One region of the Solibacillus sp. GQ1 genome, then DNA from elsewhere that is predicted to be linked to it. Evidence: predicted binding sites of a transcription regulator. Region 1 holds the regulator's gene; the other holds the start of a gene.

Region 1 (9,555 bases):
AACTGATCCATCTGTTGTGTCATTATGTGACATCCTTTCCTCGTACGATATTTATACATTTTATAGTGTAGACAAATTTTCACAAGAAAACAATAATTTCTAAAAACGTCCTATAAAATATGTCATACTTTATATTAAATGTGACATATTAATGAAATGTTATTAGTTTAAGAATTTCTTCTGTGATTTAATTTGTTTTAATTTTTCAGGTGTCACATCATTGCCTTCTTCATCAATTACTTTTACATGCTCGATTGTATCACGCATTGTAGTACGGAAAGTATCTAAATATTCTTTGCGCAGCGCTGTACGTTCCTTCGCCTGCTCTTCCGTCAATTTACCTTCTCTCGCTAATTTAGAAAGCTCGTTAATGCGAGCTAATTTTTCTTTTGATAACATTTGAATCTCACCTTTCTTCCTACCTACTACAAAGGTATAAAAAAAACGACTTGAAAACAAGTGTTTACTCTTCAAGTCGCTCCATATATTCAATATATCTTCTATGTACGGTCGCTTTACTGATAGAAATGCCCAAGCCAGACAAAGTCGTAGCAATTTCTGCAAAGGTTAAGCCTTTCTGACGCAGTTGAACAATTTCTTCGACAGGCACTTCTTTTCGTTCACGCCCTTCAATATTACCGCGGTTTTTCAAATTATTTTGCGGCTGGTAGCCATTTTCTACAGCGCGGCGCATTCCCCGGCGGATTTTTGCATTATGCATACGACGCTGATACTCTTCGACAATCGCTAAAATTTCGAGCAGCATTGTATCCATTTCGTTTAATACGACAGGACCTGCATCATTCAATGTATATACTGTCGCTTCATATTTTTGCAGGAGGTGCAGCACTGCCATACGGGCATTCCCTCGCCCTAAACGGGTTTCATCCTGTACAAATAATGCTTTAATACCGTACTCTTTCATGTAGTCAAGCATGTCGAGTAATCCGTCTCGATCGACATCATATCCACTATGCTGGTCCATGAAAATCTCCACATCTTTATAGCCGAATGATTTTGCGTATTTTGTCAGCTCCTCCTGCTGACGCACTAGCGATGTTTCTTGTGTATTTTTATCCGTACTGACACGGCAATAGATCACTGCTTTAGTTTTTATCATTGTTCCCTCTCGCTACTTTAATCAATTGCATATCGGAGGATTCATTCAGCTGAGCTATGTATTGTGAATCTTTTTCTACAGGCACAACCAATACTTGTCCTAAAACAACTTTTTCATCCAGCATTCCGTTTTCCTTTTTTACTTCATTGATCCAATCATGCTTAGCCATTTTACCACGATATTGTTCTGCCAACGACCATAAAGTATCGCCATGCTCTATGCTTACGTGTTCGTATAATTCAATTTTATCATCCTGCATCATGAATAAAGCAATCATAAGTACAGAGAATAGTAGAAACATTGATGTGAAGCCATTTAATTTAACTCTTTTCATTTGAAAAACCCTCTTTCGAATGTACGTTCGGAATGTTTGTTCTCATAATAATACGAACGTATGTTTTTGTCAACCGTTTTTTCGAACTTATGTTTGCATTCATGTTCGCATACTGCTATACTTACTTTAAGAAAAATAGCATGATAAAGAGGTGAGTTAGTTGACACAAAAAATTTCAAAGCGGCAGCAAGCTATTCTAACTTTTATAAAAGAGGAAGTTCGTGCTAAAGGCTATCCGCCATCAGTTCGCGAAATTGGAGAAGCAGTAGGTTTAGCTTCCAGTTCAACTGTCCACGGGCATTTAGCTCGTTTAGAAAGTAAAGGGCTTATCCGCCGTGATCCTACAAAGCCGCGTGCCATTGAAATATTGGATCAGGAAGAGATGAATATCGCAAAACAAGGTGTTATTCATGTTCCGCTGATCGGTAAAGTTACAGCTGGTCTGCCTATTTCTGCAATCGAGGATATCCAGGAATATTTCCCGTTGCCGGATGCTTACGGCTCACCGGAAGAGGAATTATTTATGCTTGAGATTATGGGAGAATCCATGATTGAAGCCGGGATTTTAAATGGGGATTATGTGATCGTTAAAAAAACGTCTACTGCGAACAATGGAGAGATTGTCGTAGCAATGACGGAAGACGATGAAGCAACTGTTAAGCGCTTTTACAAAGAAAAAACTCATTTCCGTTTACAGCCTGAAAATAGCTCAATGGAACCAATCATTGTCAACCAAGTTTCTATTTTAGGTAAAGTGGTCGGCCTCTATCGAAATATCCATTAATCATCAACTTGCCATTCTAATAGAATCGGCAAGTTTTTTATTTACAAAATAAAAAGCTCAGCCGCGAACGACTAAGCCTTTCGTTATTTATTGCATGCTTCTACAAAACTATTAAATAAGCGCTGTGCATAAACATCACCGTTCGGAGCCAATTCTTCCGGATGCCATTGCACCGCGACACAATATGGATGCGATTCATGTTCAATCCCTTCAATGATGCCGTCCTTAGCAAGTGCCGAAACAACGAGCCCTTTCCCTAGCTTTCCAACCGATTGATGATGAAATGTATTTACACGGAATGAGTCTTCTTTAAAAATCTCTTTAAATTTAGGTGTCTTTACTTCAACGGTATGTGCCAGTTCCCCTCGCTTTGAAGGCTGTTTATGTAAAATTGTGTTCACTACTTGTGAGGGTATATCCTGAATTATCTTCCCCCCGAATGCGACATTCATAATCTGTTGTCCGCGGCAAATACCGAGAACCGGCATTTGTCTTTTATAGGCTTCATTCATCAATAAAAGATCGCTGTCATCACGTTTCCGTACAACACTTCCGATATGACGGTGCGGTTCTTCATTAAACAACAATGGATCTATATCCGCTCCACCAATTAATACGAGGCCATCAATTAGATCTAATAACTCATTTACGTTTTCTTCTGTAGCATTCGGTATACAAATCGGTATACCTCCCGCTTGTTCAATTGAAATTAAATACGTGTTATTAATATCCAACTTCTTGTCAAAATCATACATTGTTAATCCAATAATCGGTTTCATTCTTTTTATCCCCTTATAATTTATAGATAATTCCAATAATTTAAATTATACTATTGCGTTATACGAAATGACTACAAAAATAAAAAAGGATTGCAGAATCGCAACCCTTTACTTATTAAACACTTTCCATTTGTTTTATAAAATACTGTTTAATTTCTTTCCAGTTATGAACACGCATGAAACCTTCTTCTGATCGATTGTACGGCATCGAATACAATATACCTGTCCCTTTGAATGCTGCGAGTTGGCGTGGGCTGTCATCAATTAAATAATCGGTATGTATTACCGCTTTATTTCCGCAAAACACAATGTTCTGTGTTTTAATAAAGGGTAAATGCTCCATTAACCAGTCGTATTTCGCTGTAAATGAACCCGGTACATCCATTGCAGCTGTCGCAATAAAAATTTCATAATGTTCCTGCAACTCTTGAATGACTTTAATCGCATCTTCATCCAGTACTTTTAAATCTCTGAAATAGTCAGGCTCATTTAATATTGCAAATAATTTCTTCGCATCTTCTCGAGGCAAATCGCGCTGTGTCGTCAGAAGAAACTCTTCATCTGTAAAATTTGTTCCGAAATTTTCGTTATATGTCACACGTAATTTCGAATAAAAATCAGCTAGTACCTGGTCCATATCGATAGCAATACTTTTTTTCATGTAATAAGCCTCCTTGAAATTCCCATAATTTTAGTTTATACAATTGTATTGTGAAAAAACAAGGTATAACTCTTTACAATTAACAACGTACATATTTACGTTTAAAACCGATTCGCCCTTTTTCCACCTGTTTTTCAATTTCCTCATAAGCATGAAGCAAACCCGGTTTTTTCCCTTCCCGTTTCGTTTCAATTGGTCCGATCTCATTTGCAATTTGCACTGCCTCATCATGTAAAGGTTTAAATGAAACACCGACTGTCATGACAAAATTGTTCATCGCCACCTGTGTGCGCTGCGGTGCTTGACGGATATTTTGTTTTACATACTCGAGCATGTCCATTAACTTTTCCTTTGAAAATTCCTCATCTTTACGATTGCCGAGAAGCCAGCAGTAGCAATGCCACCCTGCCGACATTTTCAGATCCTCACCACTGGCAATCCACTTATCGCTTACTTCTTGCGCAATATCAGATTCCGCCAGAGTTACTGCCACAACATAATCCGAAATCATATAGAAATAGGCCTGTTCCATCCAGCGGTCATAATCTTCCTCAGTCATTGCATTCGGATCCGCAATAATTCCTGCGAAATACATAGCATCATAGTTGCCTGTAGCATAGAGCTGTTCGGCCAGTTCCTGGTCTATTTTTATTTGTTTTACATACGGTTTCATCGAGCCAATCGTTACACCGAACAACGGCTCCTTAGCCCCATTGGACATATAAATCTTTTTTGTACGCTCTTTCCCAAGTGCTTCTAACTCTTGCATCATTGTATCGAGTTTCATAATTTCCTCCTTTTTATTATTATTTTTGTCTTATACTATTATATGATTTAATCGCCAAACATACCTAGCGTTCTTCTCAATAAGCTTGCTAGTAAATATTTCATTTAAAACAGTATTTACGGGATATATACGGCGACATACACTCAAGCTTCAGTGTCCTTTTATTGTTGCCCTGTACTTTAATAAAAAAATTGGCAAATTATTTAACCGAATAATAAAACAACCTCTGAACAGAATAATCTCAGGAGGTGATATTGATGTCAAAAAATAAAAACAACATCAATAATAAAAACGTCGAATTCGGTATGGAAACGGACGTTAATCAAGTAAAACAGCAAAACCAAAAAGCTGAAGCTAAAAAGCAACAATCTTCCGGTTTGTTTGCAAACAGCGGTTTACAAAAGCAATCAAGTTCCTTGAATGCTGAATTCGGGATGGAAACTAACGTAAACCAAGTGAAGCAGCAAAACCAGCAAGCTGAAGCCAAAAAGCAACAATCTTCTGGATTGTTCGCGAATAATGGTTTACAGAAAAACTTCTCTTCCATGAACGCCGAATTTGGCATGGAAACAGATGTTAACCAAGTAAAACAGCAAAACCAGCAGGCCGAAGCCAAAAAGCAACAATCTTCCGGTTTGTTCGCAAACAGCGGTTTACAGAAGAAGCTTTCTTCAATGAGCGCTGAGTTTGGCATGGAAACAGATGTTAACCAAGTGAAACAGCAAAACCAGCAGGCCGAAGCTAAAAAACAACAAGCATCGGGTCAATTTGGTAAGAACAAATTCCAAAACGGCAATAAATAAAAAATATTGAACCGGCAATTTTTATTGCCGGTTTTTTTAGTTCAAAATTATATTGGTTATAATTTTAAATAATATGTATACCTATAAAAAAAACGCTGGAATTTTAACTCCAGCGCTTTCTCTTAGTACATCTTCATATATTGGTCGCGTTCCCACTGATGGACAGTAGAACGGTACATGTCGAATTCGATTTCTTTTGCTTCTTTAAAGTTAGCATAGATGTGGTTGCCTAATGCTCGTTGAACAACTTCATCTTTTGCAAGTAAGTTTAAAGCGTCGTCTAAAGCTGCAGGCAGGTTATCAATGCCGTTTGCTTTACGCTCTTCTTCGCTCATTACATAAATGTTGCGGTTAATTGCTGGTGGTGGCGTTGATTTTTTACGAATCCCTTCCAGACCAGCCTCTAAAATTACTGCCATCGCCAAATATGGGTTAGCTGATGGATCGACCGAACGAACTTCTACACGTGTTGAAACTCCGCGAGAAGAAGGAATACGTATTAAAGGTGAACGATTTTGTGCAGACCATGCTACGTAACATGGTGCTTCATAACCTGGTACTAAACGTTTATAAGAGTTTACTGTCGGGTTTGTAATTGCAGTAAAGCCTTGAACATGATTAAGTACACCTGCCATGAATTGCATCGCTGTTTCAGAAAGACCTAATTCAGTAGACTCATCAAAAAAGGCGTTTTCTTTTCCTTTAAATAACGAAACGTTGAAGTGCATTCCTGATCCGGCTTCACCGAATAAAGGTTTTGGCATGAATGTTGCGTGTAAACCGTGTTTACGTGCAATTGTTTTAACAACTAATTTAAATGTTTGGATATTGTCGCAAGCTGTAATTGCATCCGCATATTTAAAGTCAATTTCATGTTGTCCCGGTGCAACCTCATGGTGAGATGCTTCAATTTCAAAGCCCATTTCTTCTAGTTCTAATACGATATCACGACGGCAGTTTTCACCTAAATCTGTCGGTGCTAAGTCGAAATAACCCCCGTGGTCATTAACTTCCAAGCTTGGCTCGCCTTTTGCATCCAGTTTAAATAAGAAAAATTCCGGTTCTGGCCCTAAGTTGAAATCTGTGAATCCTAGCTCTTCCATTTCCTTTAATACACGTTTCAGGTTGTTACGTGGATCTCCTGCAAATGGTGTACCGTTCGGATTGTAAATATCACAGATGAAACGTGCTACTTTCCCTTTTTCAGCAGTCCATGGGAAAATCATAAATGAATCATAATCAGGATATAAGTACATATCTGATTCTTCAATACGCACAAAACCTTCGATTGATGAACCATCAAACATCATTTTATTGTCCAATGCTTTATCTAGTTGGCTTACAGGAATTTCTACGTTTTTAATTGTTCCTAAAATATCTGTAAACTGTAAACGAATGAATTTTACTTGCTGTTCTTCTACTAGACGTTTAATATCGTCTTTTGTATATTTGCCCACTAAATTCCACACTCCTAAATTTGTTCAGTACCGATTTTACTCGATCTTTTATAATTTACACACTATTGGTAAAAGCGTGATAAATCCCCTTGTCGAATAGATGTTTTTTGCATGCGCTGTGCTTGGCGCATTTCTTCACGTAAAATTTTTCGTAAGTCCGAATCTGAAATTTCTTTGCTCGCTTGTTGGGCGGCCGGATCATTTTTCAAAGCAAACACTTTTTTGATACCTGCCATATTAATACCCTGCTCAAGCATATCTTTGATTTCAAGTAAAGTATCGACATCATTTAAAGAAAACATCCGTCGATTTCCTTCTGTCCGGTGCGGCTGAATTAAATCATGCTCTTCATAATAACGGATTTGTCTTGCTGTCAGATCCGTTAGTTGCATGACGATACTTATCGATAATAGTGGCATTGAACGTCGAATTTCACTACTCATTTAATTCACCTCCCTTATCGCTATATTACGACTTGTTATTTACAATGTCAAATGTATGTCAGAAAAACTCACATAACTTATGTAAATGAGCAAATAGTTGACAGAATAAAGCGAATTCTATGCACAATAAAAATCGCCCAATAAATGGACGATTTCTATAAACTATTTTAGTTTTTGGACAGCAGAACATATGGCATATTTTACATGTTCATATGTTAAACCACCTTGGATAAATGCAGTATAGGGAGGGCGAATCGGACCGTCTGCTGTTAATTCAATACTTGATCCTTGGACAAATGTACCTGCCGCCATAATAACATCATCCTCATAACCAGGCATATAGGCAGGCTCCGGCGCAAAGTGAGCGTTAATAGGTGAAGCAGCTTGAATTTCACCACAGAATGCCACCATTTGTTCAGCCGTTTGGAAAGAGACTGACTGAATGAGATCTGTGCGAACATCCGTGTAATGCGGGGATGTCGTCATACCGATTTCTTCAAGCATAGCCGATGTAAAAATTGCACCTTTTAAACTTTGTGCAACAATATGCGGTGCCATGAAGAAGCCCTGATAAAAATCTGCTAACGTATTTAATGAAGCCCCTGCCTCCGCACCGATTCCCGGTGACGTCATACGATATGCACATTTTTCCACTAAATCCGCGCGACCTGCAATATATCCGCCAATTTTTGCAAAGCCCCCACCCGGATTTTTGATTAATGAACCGGCCATTAAGTCAACACCAACTTCTGTCGGCTCAAGCAACTCTACAAATTCACCGTAACAGTTATCAACAAAAATAACGGTGTTTGGTGAAATTACCCGTATTTTTTCAACCATTTCAGCAATTTGTTCAATCGTAAATGATGGGCGCGTCGCATAGCCTTTTGACCGCTGAATTGCAATCATTTTCGTATTTCCGTTTACTGCCTGTTTTACACCTTCCCAATCAATTTCCTTATTATCGATTAAATCTACATGGGAATAGCCAATTTTATAGTCCTTCAGGGAACCTGTATCCTTTTCGCCCCCGTCAACGATCGACTGAAGTGTGTCATAAGGCTTACCTGAAATATAGAGCAATTCATCACCAGGACGTAATACACCAAATAAACTTAATGTGATTGCATGTGTACCTGAAATGATTTGAGGACGTACGATAGCTGCCTCTGACCCGAAAGTTTGCGCATATACACGCTCTAAATTATCACGGCCTTCATCATCATAGCCATACCCTGTTGAAGGATGCAAATGAAAGTCGCTTACTTGATTTTCTCGAAAAGCTGCCAGCACCTTTTGCTGATTATAAAACGCACGTTCATCCACTTCCTGATGATAAGTGCGGACTTTTTCTTCCACTTTTGTTGCAAGCGTTAATGTTTCAGCTGTTAATATTGATTGAAATGCCATTTTTACTACTCCATTCTGTTCAAACTGTATCCATTATACATGAAAAAAAATAGTTTTGACGAATGTTTGAAAAACTGCTATCGTCATGGTCGAAAGGACATTAAGGGAGAGATGTTTATGGCGTGGGATGTATTTAGTTTGATCGGAACGGTTGCCTTTGCCATTTCCGGGGCAATTGTGGCAATGGAAGAAGAGTATGATTTATTTGGGGTGTACATATTAGGTATCGTTACAGCTTTTGGCGGCGGGGCTATCCGTAATATATTAATCGGTCTGCCGGTTTCGACATTATGGAACCAGGAGCTTATGTTTCAATTCGCGCTTCTTGCGATTACGGTTTTCTTTTTAATTCCGCATCATTTATTTAAACAGTGGAGTCGATGGGGATACGTTACCGACGCAATCGGATTATCCGCCTTTGCCATTCAAGGTGCAATGCATGCTGTCCACCTGGAGTTACCGATTGTAGCAGTAATTGTAGCTGCCGTTTTAACAGGTGCAGGCGGTGGGGTGGTTCGGGACTTGCTTGCCGGTAGAAGACCCATTATACTGCGTCACGAAATTTATGCCGTTTGGGCGGCCAGTGCAGGTTTCTTAATCGGCCTTGAAATTTTTAAGGGGGATTTGTTTTTATACTTTTTATTTGTTTCCATTACTGTCCTGCGGATATGTTCATACACTAAAGGCTGGAGCCTGCCATCAAAGAAAATTTATTATACAAAGTAGGATAACTAAAGGGAGTGCCGAATCAATCGGCACTCCCTTTCTTTTGGAAATTATTTAAATTCTAATTCTCCATCATAGGCCATCATTCCGCCATCTAAATTCGTTACATCAAAACCTTGCTCTGCCAGATATTCGCATGCATTCGCACTGCGCACGCCGCCTTTACATACGACGATATAGGATTTTGAATTATCCAGTTCATTAGTACGTTCAGGGATTGAGCCAAGTGGAATATGTACAGCACCTGGAAT
Region 2 (9,555 bases), 1.4 Mb from region 1:
CAAGCTCAGTTTTTTGACTTGCAACAAGTTGTTCTACTTTGCTTTCCATCTGTTCAATATGCTGTTGTCTGCTAGCTAGAGCTTCTTCTTTACGCTCTAAGCTTATCTCTCTTTTGTTCAGAGTATCATCTTTGCGGTCAAGGTTTTCTTCTCTTTGCAATAAACGGTTCTCTTGTTTCTGAAGCTCTCCACGACGGTCACGAATGTCATTTTCCGCTTCAGTTCGAAATTTGTGAGTTTCATCCTTTGCTTCAAGCAGTGCTTCCTTTTTAAGTGCATCTGCTTCACGTTTCGCGTCTTCCACGATTTGCTCGGCAACATGCTTTGCACCAGTCACTTTTGATTCATTCACGTTTTTCATGTAGAAATAGATAACAGCGACACCGACAGCGAATCCTAGCAAAGCAGGGAGTATCATTTCCATATCGTTTCCCTCCTATGCCTATATATGTCTGATGTTCTCTTAGTTGGCACAATATATCTGAATTGTTCAAACATACCGCCTATTCATTTCAAAATTTAGAAATTATACATTTTAATTGTATAGTTCAAAATAAGGTATGTCAAGAATAGCCATGGTTTAAGGGGTTTTTTATATTTTTTGGTTGAGTTGGTTTGGTGGTGGTGATAGGGTTTAGTGTATCCTAAAATTTTCTAAATAAGGTTTGGTGTTATTGGAGAGAGCTTGTGGACCCTGTGGTTTAGTATAACCTAATTTTACCAAAATATATCCAGCTGAGGCGCTGCTGGCGGCCGGAAGTTCTAATAAATCTTAAAATGTTCTAATATATTTTTATTTGTTCTAATAAACTTTTGATTCCCTAATATATCCTGCACTTCTTCTAATAAGTGTTCCCGATCTTTAAATATCCTCTTCAAATCTTCTAATATCACTCAGAGTTCTTCTAATAAACCGCATATTTGTTCTAATAAAATCCCTGGCATACCCCATCAGCAATACTTTGAACAAAATCCATACCCCCAACAAAAACAAAAACCCAAGCAAATTACTCCGCTTGGGTCTGTAACATTATTCTTTTTCTTTTTCGTCTTCGAATAATTCTAGTTCGTCCAGTTCTTCTTCGCCTGTTGTATCATTGGCGCCGATTGTGTAGCCTAGTTCGCCGATACCGAAGTGTTGACGGATTTTTTCTGTTACTTCTTCTTTCATTGCAGGGTTTTCTTTGAAGAATTGTTTTACATTTTCACGACCTTGGCCGATTCGTTCGCTGTTGTAAGAATACCAAGAACCGCTTTTTTGGATGATGTCCAGTTCTGCACCGATGTCGACGATTTCGCCTTCTTTTGAAATCCCTTCACCGTACATAATATCAACTTCCGCTGTACGGAATGGTGGCGCTACTTTATTTTTTACAACTTTGATTTTCGTTTTGTTCCCGATAATTTCTGTTCCCTGCTTAATCGCTTCACCGCGACGTACTTCTAAACGGATAGAAGAGTAGAATTTAAGAGCACGTCCACCTGTTGTTGTTTCCGGGTTACCGAACATAACACCGATTTTTTCACGAACTTGGTTGATGAAAATAGCAAGCGTATTCGATTTGTTAATAACACCTGATAATTTACGTAATGCCTGAGACATTAAACGCGCTTGAAGACCCATGTGCGAGTCACCCATTTCGCCTTCGATCTCTGCTTTTGGTACTAATGCTGCTACAGAGTCGATTACGATAATATCGATCGCACCAGAACGTACTAATGCTTCCGCGATTTCAAGTGCTTGTTCACCTGTATCCGGCTGTGATAATAATAATTCGTCAATGTTAACGCCTAATTTTTGTGCATATACCGGGTCAAGTGCGTGCTCAGCATCGATAAACGCTGCCGTACCGCCGTTTGCCTGAATTTCTGCGATGGCATGTAATGTAACTGTTGTTTTACCAGATGATTCCGGTCCGTAAACTTCTACAATACGTCCGCGCGGGTAGCCGCCTATACCTAATGCTGCATCAATTGCGATAGAGCCTGATGAAGTTGTCTCCATATGACGGTTTGAGTTTTCACCCAGTTTCATGACAGAACCTTTACCGAATTGTTTTTCTATTTGTTTTAACGCCATATCTAATGCTGCTTTACGATCGCTCAAACTATTTCCTCCTTAAGAAAAAGCTTTATTTAACTTATGTCTCTATTATACTTGCTAATGAGATAACATTCAAGAAAAAAGCGAACATATTTTCGCATTTTATTTGAATGTTTCTAAATGCCTTTAAATCAGTGATCAAATCGCCTTTACCAAAAGAAACCGACAATTAAATCAGCTTTTTGTACCCTTGATTCGCCAATTCCCTCATTAAATAGCTGAACGTAAACTTCACCGCGCGAATCCGGTTTGTATTTCTTGAGCCGGTTAATTGCAGTCGGTACGTTAATGGCTCTCTGTCACCGATCTTAATACCGACCCAGATCGATCCTGCAGGCTGTCCGTCATGATCCCCCGGTCCAGCTGCCCCCGTCAGTCCAACTCCAATATCTGTACCGAACTTTTCGCGGACTTGTGTCGCCATTGCTGCAGCACATTCACTGCTGACGATTCCGTATTCATCCAGCAGTTCACCGGAAATACCGAGATGTTTGATCTTCGCTTCTTTCGTATATGTTACGACACCGCCGATTAATGCGGACCCCACACCCGGAACTTCTGCCAGCTCCGACTGGAACAGACCGGCCGTTAAACTTTCGGCAGCGGAAACCGTTAACTCATTCTCCAGAAGCATTTGTACAAGCTTGAAGCCTAATGATTCATCATTTACACCGTAATAGTATTCCCCGACAATATCGAGAATTTCACGTTTCTTCAATTCAATCAAACGGAATGCCTGTGGTTCATTCTGAGCTTTTGCAGTAATACGCAGTGTTACTTCACCGTCTGAAGCAAGCGGGGCAACAGTTGGATTTGTCTGTTCCTCCAAAATATGCTGTATGCGGGTTTCCAGATCTGCTTCACCGATACCGTAAAAGCGCAGTACATGCGATAAAATAACCCCACCGTCATGTAGAAGTGCTGCCAATTTTGGTTTCGTTTCATATTGGAACATCGGCTCAAGTTCTTTTGGCGGACCCGGCAGTAAAATATAAATACGGTCGTTTTCCTTCAAAAACATCCCCGGTGCCATGCCATGCTGGTTCAGCAATACATCACAGCCATCCAGTACAAGTGCCTGTTTCCGGTTATTTTCCGTCATTGGTCGTCTTTGCTTCGAGAAGAACTCTTCAATTGCAAACAGCGCCGTTTCATCAAATACTAATGTACGATTCAAATGTTTCGCAATTGCTTCTTTCGTTAAATCATCCTTCGTCGGACCTAAACCACCTGAGAAGATAATTACATCCGCGCGCTGTTCCGCAATTTTGATTGCCTCTAAAAGCCGCGCCTCGTTATCTCCCACAACTGTATGATAATACACATTAATGCCAAGTTCCGAAAGCTGGCTCGAAATAAATTTCGCGTTCGTGTTGGCGATTTGTCCTAATAATAATTCTGATCCTACCGCTATAATTTCTGCATTCATTCCTAAAACCCCCTATAGATCAATTTCACCTTGGCGTAATGGAGTCCAGATTTTTTGAGTATACGCTCTAGCGTATACTCAAAAGTACCTTTAGAAAATCTGTGACATCTGCCAGAGGCTTTTTTTACAGCAGTTGTTTTGGCAACTGCTGTAAAAATAAAGAAAAACTAGATTAGAAAAACATTCCTCGCGTTCACGAGTCTTGTTCTATCTTTTATGGATACTTATTACTATTACCTATCCTAAAAGAAATTCTAACCTAGTTTTAGAAATTTTATTTATTTTGAATCCAATAATGCACGGCGGTTTATATAGAAATAATCCCACCCAGACCATACTGTAAAGAACAATGCTACATAAAGCATAATCATATCAAAAGGTATGCCAACTAATGTAAAAATCGTATTGTGTAAAATTAATGCAGAAATCGCCACGATTTGGGCCCAAGTTTTAATTTTACCAAGCTGGTTCGCCGCTACGACTTCCCCTTGTCCTGCTAAAATCAGTCGAAGTCCCGTTACCGCGAACTCACGCGAAATAATGATAATGACAATCCAGGCAGGTGCCAGGTCGATTTCCACCAATAAAATAAAGGCAGCAGAAACGAGCAGCTTATCTGCAAGCGGGTCCAAAAACTTCCCTAAGTTCGTCACTAAATTATATTTGCGGGCATAGTAGCCATCTACCCAGTCCGTTGCCGAAGCGAAAATGAAAATCAGTGCCCCTACAAAATAGTTCACTTGCATTTCCGCGCCAAACAGCGTCATATTTCCCCAACCGAAATCAAACATCATTACAATCACAAATAGTGGGATTAATAAAATGCGCGAGACTGTAATCTTATTTGGAATGTTCATTTGTTAACACCTTTCGTCTAAAGAAAAGAGCCATCTTTTAAGATGACTACTCTCCTTGTCCTTCATTCACTAATTTTAAAATCACGTTTTGAGAAACCATATCTTGTGCGTAAGCTAATTCTACATCATTTACGTAAACTTTTGCCACTTTTGAGTTTCCTAAGCGAATACGTGCATAACCGTTTGCCGTTGAATCATGTTCTACTACTTCTCCAGCTTTGTAGACACGTGCGCTTACTTGCTCTTGGCGGTTTTCATTACGAATACCAACCCATGTATCACCTGCTACTTCAACACGAATCTTCAAACTGTCTGTACCTGATACTTCAAATGTTGAATCTTCGCCTTGTACAACACCTTCACTGATGGTTTGAGCTACTTCAGGCTCGTCTGTGACAGGTTCTTCAGGCTCAACATTTTCTTCAGTGTCATCTTCTGTGTTTTCTTCGTTGTCTTCAACAGGTTTTATTGGTGTTGAATTCGGATTTTGTTCGTATTCGATCGGTTCAATCTCCTCTTCTCCTCCATCCGGCGTACTGCCCGTTTTTTGGAAGTATAGAGTTGTAATAACGATAATAATGACAATCGCAAACAATGCAACGATCAGTTTCGGCATTGCTTCCATCATCTTATTGCTCGATGTCGCTTTCATATTGCGGCGACTCGGACTTTGTGTGAATGATTGGGCGACTTCTTCTTTTTGCATTTCCGGAATATCTTTTCGATACTCAGTTAATACTTCATCCGCATCTAATCCAACTGCTTCGGCATACTGCTTAATGAAGGCACGTACATAGAAAGAACCAGGCATAATTGTATAGTTGCCTTCTTCGATTCCTATTAGATAACGTTTTTGGATTTTCGTGATATTTTGCAAATCATCTAGACTATAACCTCTAGCTAATCTCGCCTCTTTCAAGCGAGCTCCTAGTTCCGTCAAAAAAAACACCTACTTTTAATATATTCAAATAAAGATGGCACTAAGCCCTCTTATTTACTAAAAACCAAACCCGCCAAAATGGTCTGTACTCGATAACATATTATTCTTTTCGATAATTTCATATGTTATTTCCTCATTCGGTTCATGGCGCAATTCGATAATATAGTCAAAATCTTCTATTTTATATGATGAATGCTGTACGAACAGATCTGGATGCTCAATGACTTTAATCGTCGGCATACCCATGATTTCCCGAACTAACTGCTGGTGGCGTTCATCCGTCGAGCGACGTGTCACGGCACCATCCAATATAAAAATATTATTCCCATTAAACTCATCACCCATTAACGCATTGCGGACAGTTTGTTTAATCATAGTAGAAGAGATGAAAATCCATTTTTTATTCGCGCACACGCTTGCAGCAACGATTGATTCTGTTTTTCCTACACGCGGCATTCCACGGATCCCAATTAATTTATGCCCTTCCTTTTTAAATAATTCGGCCATAAAATCAACTAAAATTCCTAATTCGTCACGTACGAACCGGAATGTATTTTTTTCATCCGCATCTTTCGGTATATAATGTCCATGCCGAACAGCCAATCGATCACGCAGCTTTGGCTCACGAAATCTTGTTACATTAATATTTTCCATTGTTGAGACGATTGAAATAAAACGCTGGATAGATTCTTCGTTCTCTGTAGACAACAGCATTCCTCGATGCTCCTCATCCACACCGTTAATCGAGACAATATTAACGCGAAGCATTCCTAACAGCGATGCAATATCTCCTAATAAACCTGGTCGATTCACTTGAATTTCATATTCAAAATACCATTCGCCCATTTTGTATCTGTCCCCTCATAATAGAAACGTATTTATTTCTTACAAGTTCCATCATAGCGGATTTTCTACCTATTGAAAAGTTAGAAAGCCACGTTTTTGTTAGTTTTCTTGAAATAATTTTTGAAAAAACACGTTCTAGAAGTATCAATGGTGGACAATCGTGCATTTACAGTTGGAGATTGGTACTAATAGAAAATCATGCAAGGAAAATTTGTTGAAAAGAAGGAGGATTTTTTGGACATTCTTATTAAGTGTTAATCCCCAATATGTATGGAATAATCATCAACTTAAGGGGCTTATTCGCCACTTTATTGTGATTAATCGTCAATCACGAGTAGTTAATCGCCATTTCAAAGAGCTTATTCCCACTTTTGCATCCATAAAAAAATGCCGCTCACTAATGCAGTGAGTGACATTTTTTCCGTAAAACTAATTAGTGTGTTGTTTTGTTTTGAACGAGCTTCATAATGCAGCTTGCAATCGCTTGCTTTTCGTCCTTTTCGGCAACAGACCATAAATCTGATAATACGCGCTCTTGCTCGTTTTGTGGGTCAACGTTTTTCGCAAGATACTCGCCAATCTGAACTGCGGCTTTCTCAATCATTTTATTAGGCATGCCGCTTTCTTTTGCATCAGATACTTGTTTACCTAAGAAGCTTGTCCATTGTTCCCAGTTTTGTAATAGTCCCATTTGCTTTCCCTCCTCTCGCACAAATAGTATGTGCGGATATCGGGAAATTATATGTACCAGCCGCCATTAACTCGAATTATTTGTCCTGTTACATAATCGGCGCGTCCGCTCAAATAAAAAGCCGCCATATTCGCAATATCAAGCGCTTCGCCAAATGATTGCAAAGGAATTTGGCTTTCGATCATTTCGCGCTCCACGGCATCAAACTTTTCATTCATTTTTGTATTGATAATTCCAGGTGCAATCGCGTTAACACGAATGCCGCTAAATGCCGCTTCCTGCGAGTACGCTTTCACGAAGCTGTGCTGGGCGCCTTTTACAGCGGAGTAGGCTACTTCTCCAGCTGCACCGACATCACCCCAGATTGAACCAATGACAAGCACATAGCTGACTTTGTTCGTTCGTAATTTACCCGCAAGCAGCGCCGTCGTACGCATCGGATTTTGTACATGGACGTGCCAGAGTTTCGTCATTTCCTCGGCTGATGTGTTTTCCAGTAAATCATAGAATGCATGGCCGTTAGCATAAACGATTGCCTGTAATGAAAAAATTTGGGCGGCAATTTGCTCCGCCCCGGTGTCAATGCTGAAATCGGCTTTTACTGGGATAAACTCCTGATCCGGAAAGTTCTCGGTAAACACTTGAAGCATACTGTCAATGACAGTATGCCCAGTATGATAATGCAGATAGAGTGACCAGCCATCCTGTGCTAATTGCTGGCAAATCGCTTGCCCAATCGCACCGGAAGCACCGCAAACTAATGCAAACTTCTTCATTTTTGATCGCGCCCGCTAACTGGCATAATTGTAAACACCGTTTGTTGCTCTTCACCTTGAATTGTTTTAAACGCTTTTTCGATATCTTCCACTGTAATTGTTTCCAGTACCGGTACAACATCGAATAAATTCATATCGTTGAATTTGTAACGTGTAAACTGGTTGGCGATAAATTCGATGGAATTCAGTGCACGCAGGAAGAAACCGATTTTTTTACGTTTAATACGTTCTACATCTTCAGAAGTAAATAAGTTTCCTTGCTCTGTTTCTGCCAGCTTTTCTTTAATCAATTTGGCAAGCTGTTCCGGCTGTTCCGAATCCGAGCCGATCAGTGCAAATCCATAGCCGTTTTCCAATGAGAAATCATAGCCGTATGATTCATCGATTAAGCCTTTTTCATACACGTCTGTATAGAATGATGAAGCACGGCCGAATAAACATTCAACCCCGATTTGTACAGCAAGCTCATGCTTCAGCATTTCTTCGCCGCTTAAACCAACTTGCTTCGCTTTTAAACCAACATACACTTTTGGCTTTTGCACATCCATATGAAGCACGCGCTCTTTTTCCGCTACATTTGTTGATTCTTCATCAAATAAGCGTTTTAAGTCTGTCGGCTCCTGGAATGTCTTTTTGTTTTGGTTATCTTCAATAAATGCCATCATTTCAACAGGGTCTACTGCACCAATTACGAACAATAGCATGTTTGATGGGTGGTAAAACGTGTTGTAGCACGTATATAAATGCTCGGCTGTAATTCCGTCAATAGAATCGATCGTGCCGGCAATATCAATTTTCACCGGGTGGTTATGGTACATATTTTCAATCGCACCAAAATATAAACGCCAATCCGGCTGATCATCGTACATCGTAATTTCCTGTCCGATAATGCCTTTTTCTTTATTTACCGTTTCTTCCGTGAAGTACGGCTCCTGTACGAAATTCAGTAATGTTTCCGTACTTTTATAAATATGGTCCGTTGCAGAGAACAAGTACGCTGTGCGGGTAAATGATGTGAATGCATTTGCCTGAGCGCCTACTTCACTGAACTTTTGGAATACATCCCCGTCTTCTTTTTCGAACATTTTATGCTCTAAAAAGTGGGCAATCCCGTCCGGAACTGTAATCGGCTCTGTTTCTCCGATCGGTACGAATGTACGGTCAATCGAACCATACTTCGTTGTAAATGTCACAAATGTTTTTGAAAAACCTTTTTTCGGCAAAATGTATACGTCTAATCCATTGTTTAGTTGCTTGTAATATAATGTTTCATCTAGTTGCTGGAATTCAATTGTTTCCATGGATTACTCCCCCTTACCGCATAAGAAATACGTTGCTTCTAATTTAATATCCTGTGCCACTTTTTGCACATCTTCTTTTGACACAGATTGCCAGCGTGCAGTCCACGTATCCATAGTAAACGGTTCGTCTAATACTTTGTATTGGTCAAAAATTTCAATTTGGCCACGAGGTGAATCCAATGCTTCTTTTAACTGGTTAATAAGCATTGCCTTCGTTTGCGCCAATTCCAAATCGGTAATTTCACCATTTTGCATCACTTTTAATTGTTCGGCAATTAATTTGCGTGCCTTTTCTTCATTTGCCGGCTCAATACCTGACACGACAAACAGTAATCCGTATTGTGAAGAATAGGAGCTTGATGCATAATAAGCTAAACTTTCTTTTTCACGGACATTCATAAATAATTTTGAATGGGCATAACCGCCAAAGATTCCGTTGAAAATTTGCATTTTAGGGAAATCTTCATCGCCGAATCGTACTGGTGTCGAGTAGCCGATATGCAGTTTCCCTTGTTTCATATCCTGCGTTTCTTTCGTATATGGTTCGACATTTGCAGGAGCTGTATTTTCTTGTGTCTTTTGTAGTACATTGCGGTCTGCAAATGAAAATG

Evidence for each region. Region 1 encodes LexA, which represses DNA repair genes until DNA is damaged. Its sites were predicted from a motif close to CGAACATATGTTCG; they were not measured.
Region 2: the regulator LexA is predicted to act here: its motif matches at 2,189-2,202, upstream of recA (recombinase RecA).

Annotation. Positions count from the first base shown of each region.
Region 1 is NZ_JCAXEX010000001.1:2,029,476-2,039,030, forward strand. It holds gene tkt (transketolase) at 1-23, opposite strand, end outside; gene AC6CH1_RS10410 (DUF896 domain-containing protein) at 163-399, opposite strand; gene AC6CH1_RS10415 (YneB family resolvase-like protein) at 464-1,120, opposite strand; gene yneA (cell division suppressor protein YneA) at 1,107-1,454, opposite strand; gene lexA (transcriptional repressor LexA) at 1,615-2,238, shown strand; gene AC6CH1_RS10430 (gamma-glutamyl-gamma-aminobutyrate hydrolase family protein) at 2,322-3,017, opposite strand; gene AC6CH1_RS10435 (5' nucleotidase, NT5C type) at 3,133-3,678, opposite strand; gene AC6CH1_RS10440 (DNA alkylation repair protein) at 3,758-4,465, opposite strand; gene AC6CH1_RS10445 (gamma-type small acid-soluble spore protein) at 4,723-5,268, shown strand; gene glnA (type I glutamate--ammonia ligase) at 5,391-6,725, opposite strand; gene AC6CH1_RS10455 (MerR family transcriptional regulator) at 6,788-7,168, opposite strand; gene AC6CH1_RS10460 (methionine gamma-lyase family protein) at 7,331-8,578, opposite strand; gene AC6CH1_RS10465 (trimeric intracellular cation channel family protein) at 8,696-9,304, shown strand; gene AC6CH1_RS10470 (rhodanese-like domain-containing protein) at 9,355-9,555, opposite strand, start outside.
Region 2 is NZ_JCAXEX010000001.1:644,543-654,097, reverse strand. It holds gene rny (ribonuclease Y) at 1-424, opposite strand, end outside; gene recA (recombinase RecA) at 1,031-2,107, opposite strand; gene AC6CH1_RS03025 (competence/damage-inducible protein A) at 2,274-3,533, opposite strand; gene pgsA (CDP-diacylglycerol--glycerol-3-phosphate 3-phosphatidyltransferase) at 3,812-4,390, opposite strand; gene AC6CH1_RS03015 (helix-turn-helix domain-containing protein) at 4,437-5,339, opposite strand; gene AC6CH1_RS03010 (DUF3388 domain-containing protein) at 5,388-6,176, opposite strand; gene AC6CH1_RS03005 (DUF3243 domain-containing protein) at 6,610-6,867, opposite strand; gene ymfI (elongation factor P 5-aminopentanone reductase) at 6,915-7,643, opposite strand; gene yfmH (EF-P 5-aminopentanol modification-associated protein YfmH) at 7,640-8,944, opposite strand; gene yfmF (EF-P 5-aminopentanol modification-associated protein YfmF) at 8,948-9,555, opposite strand, start outside.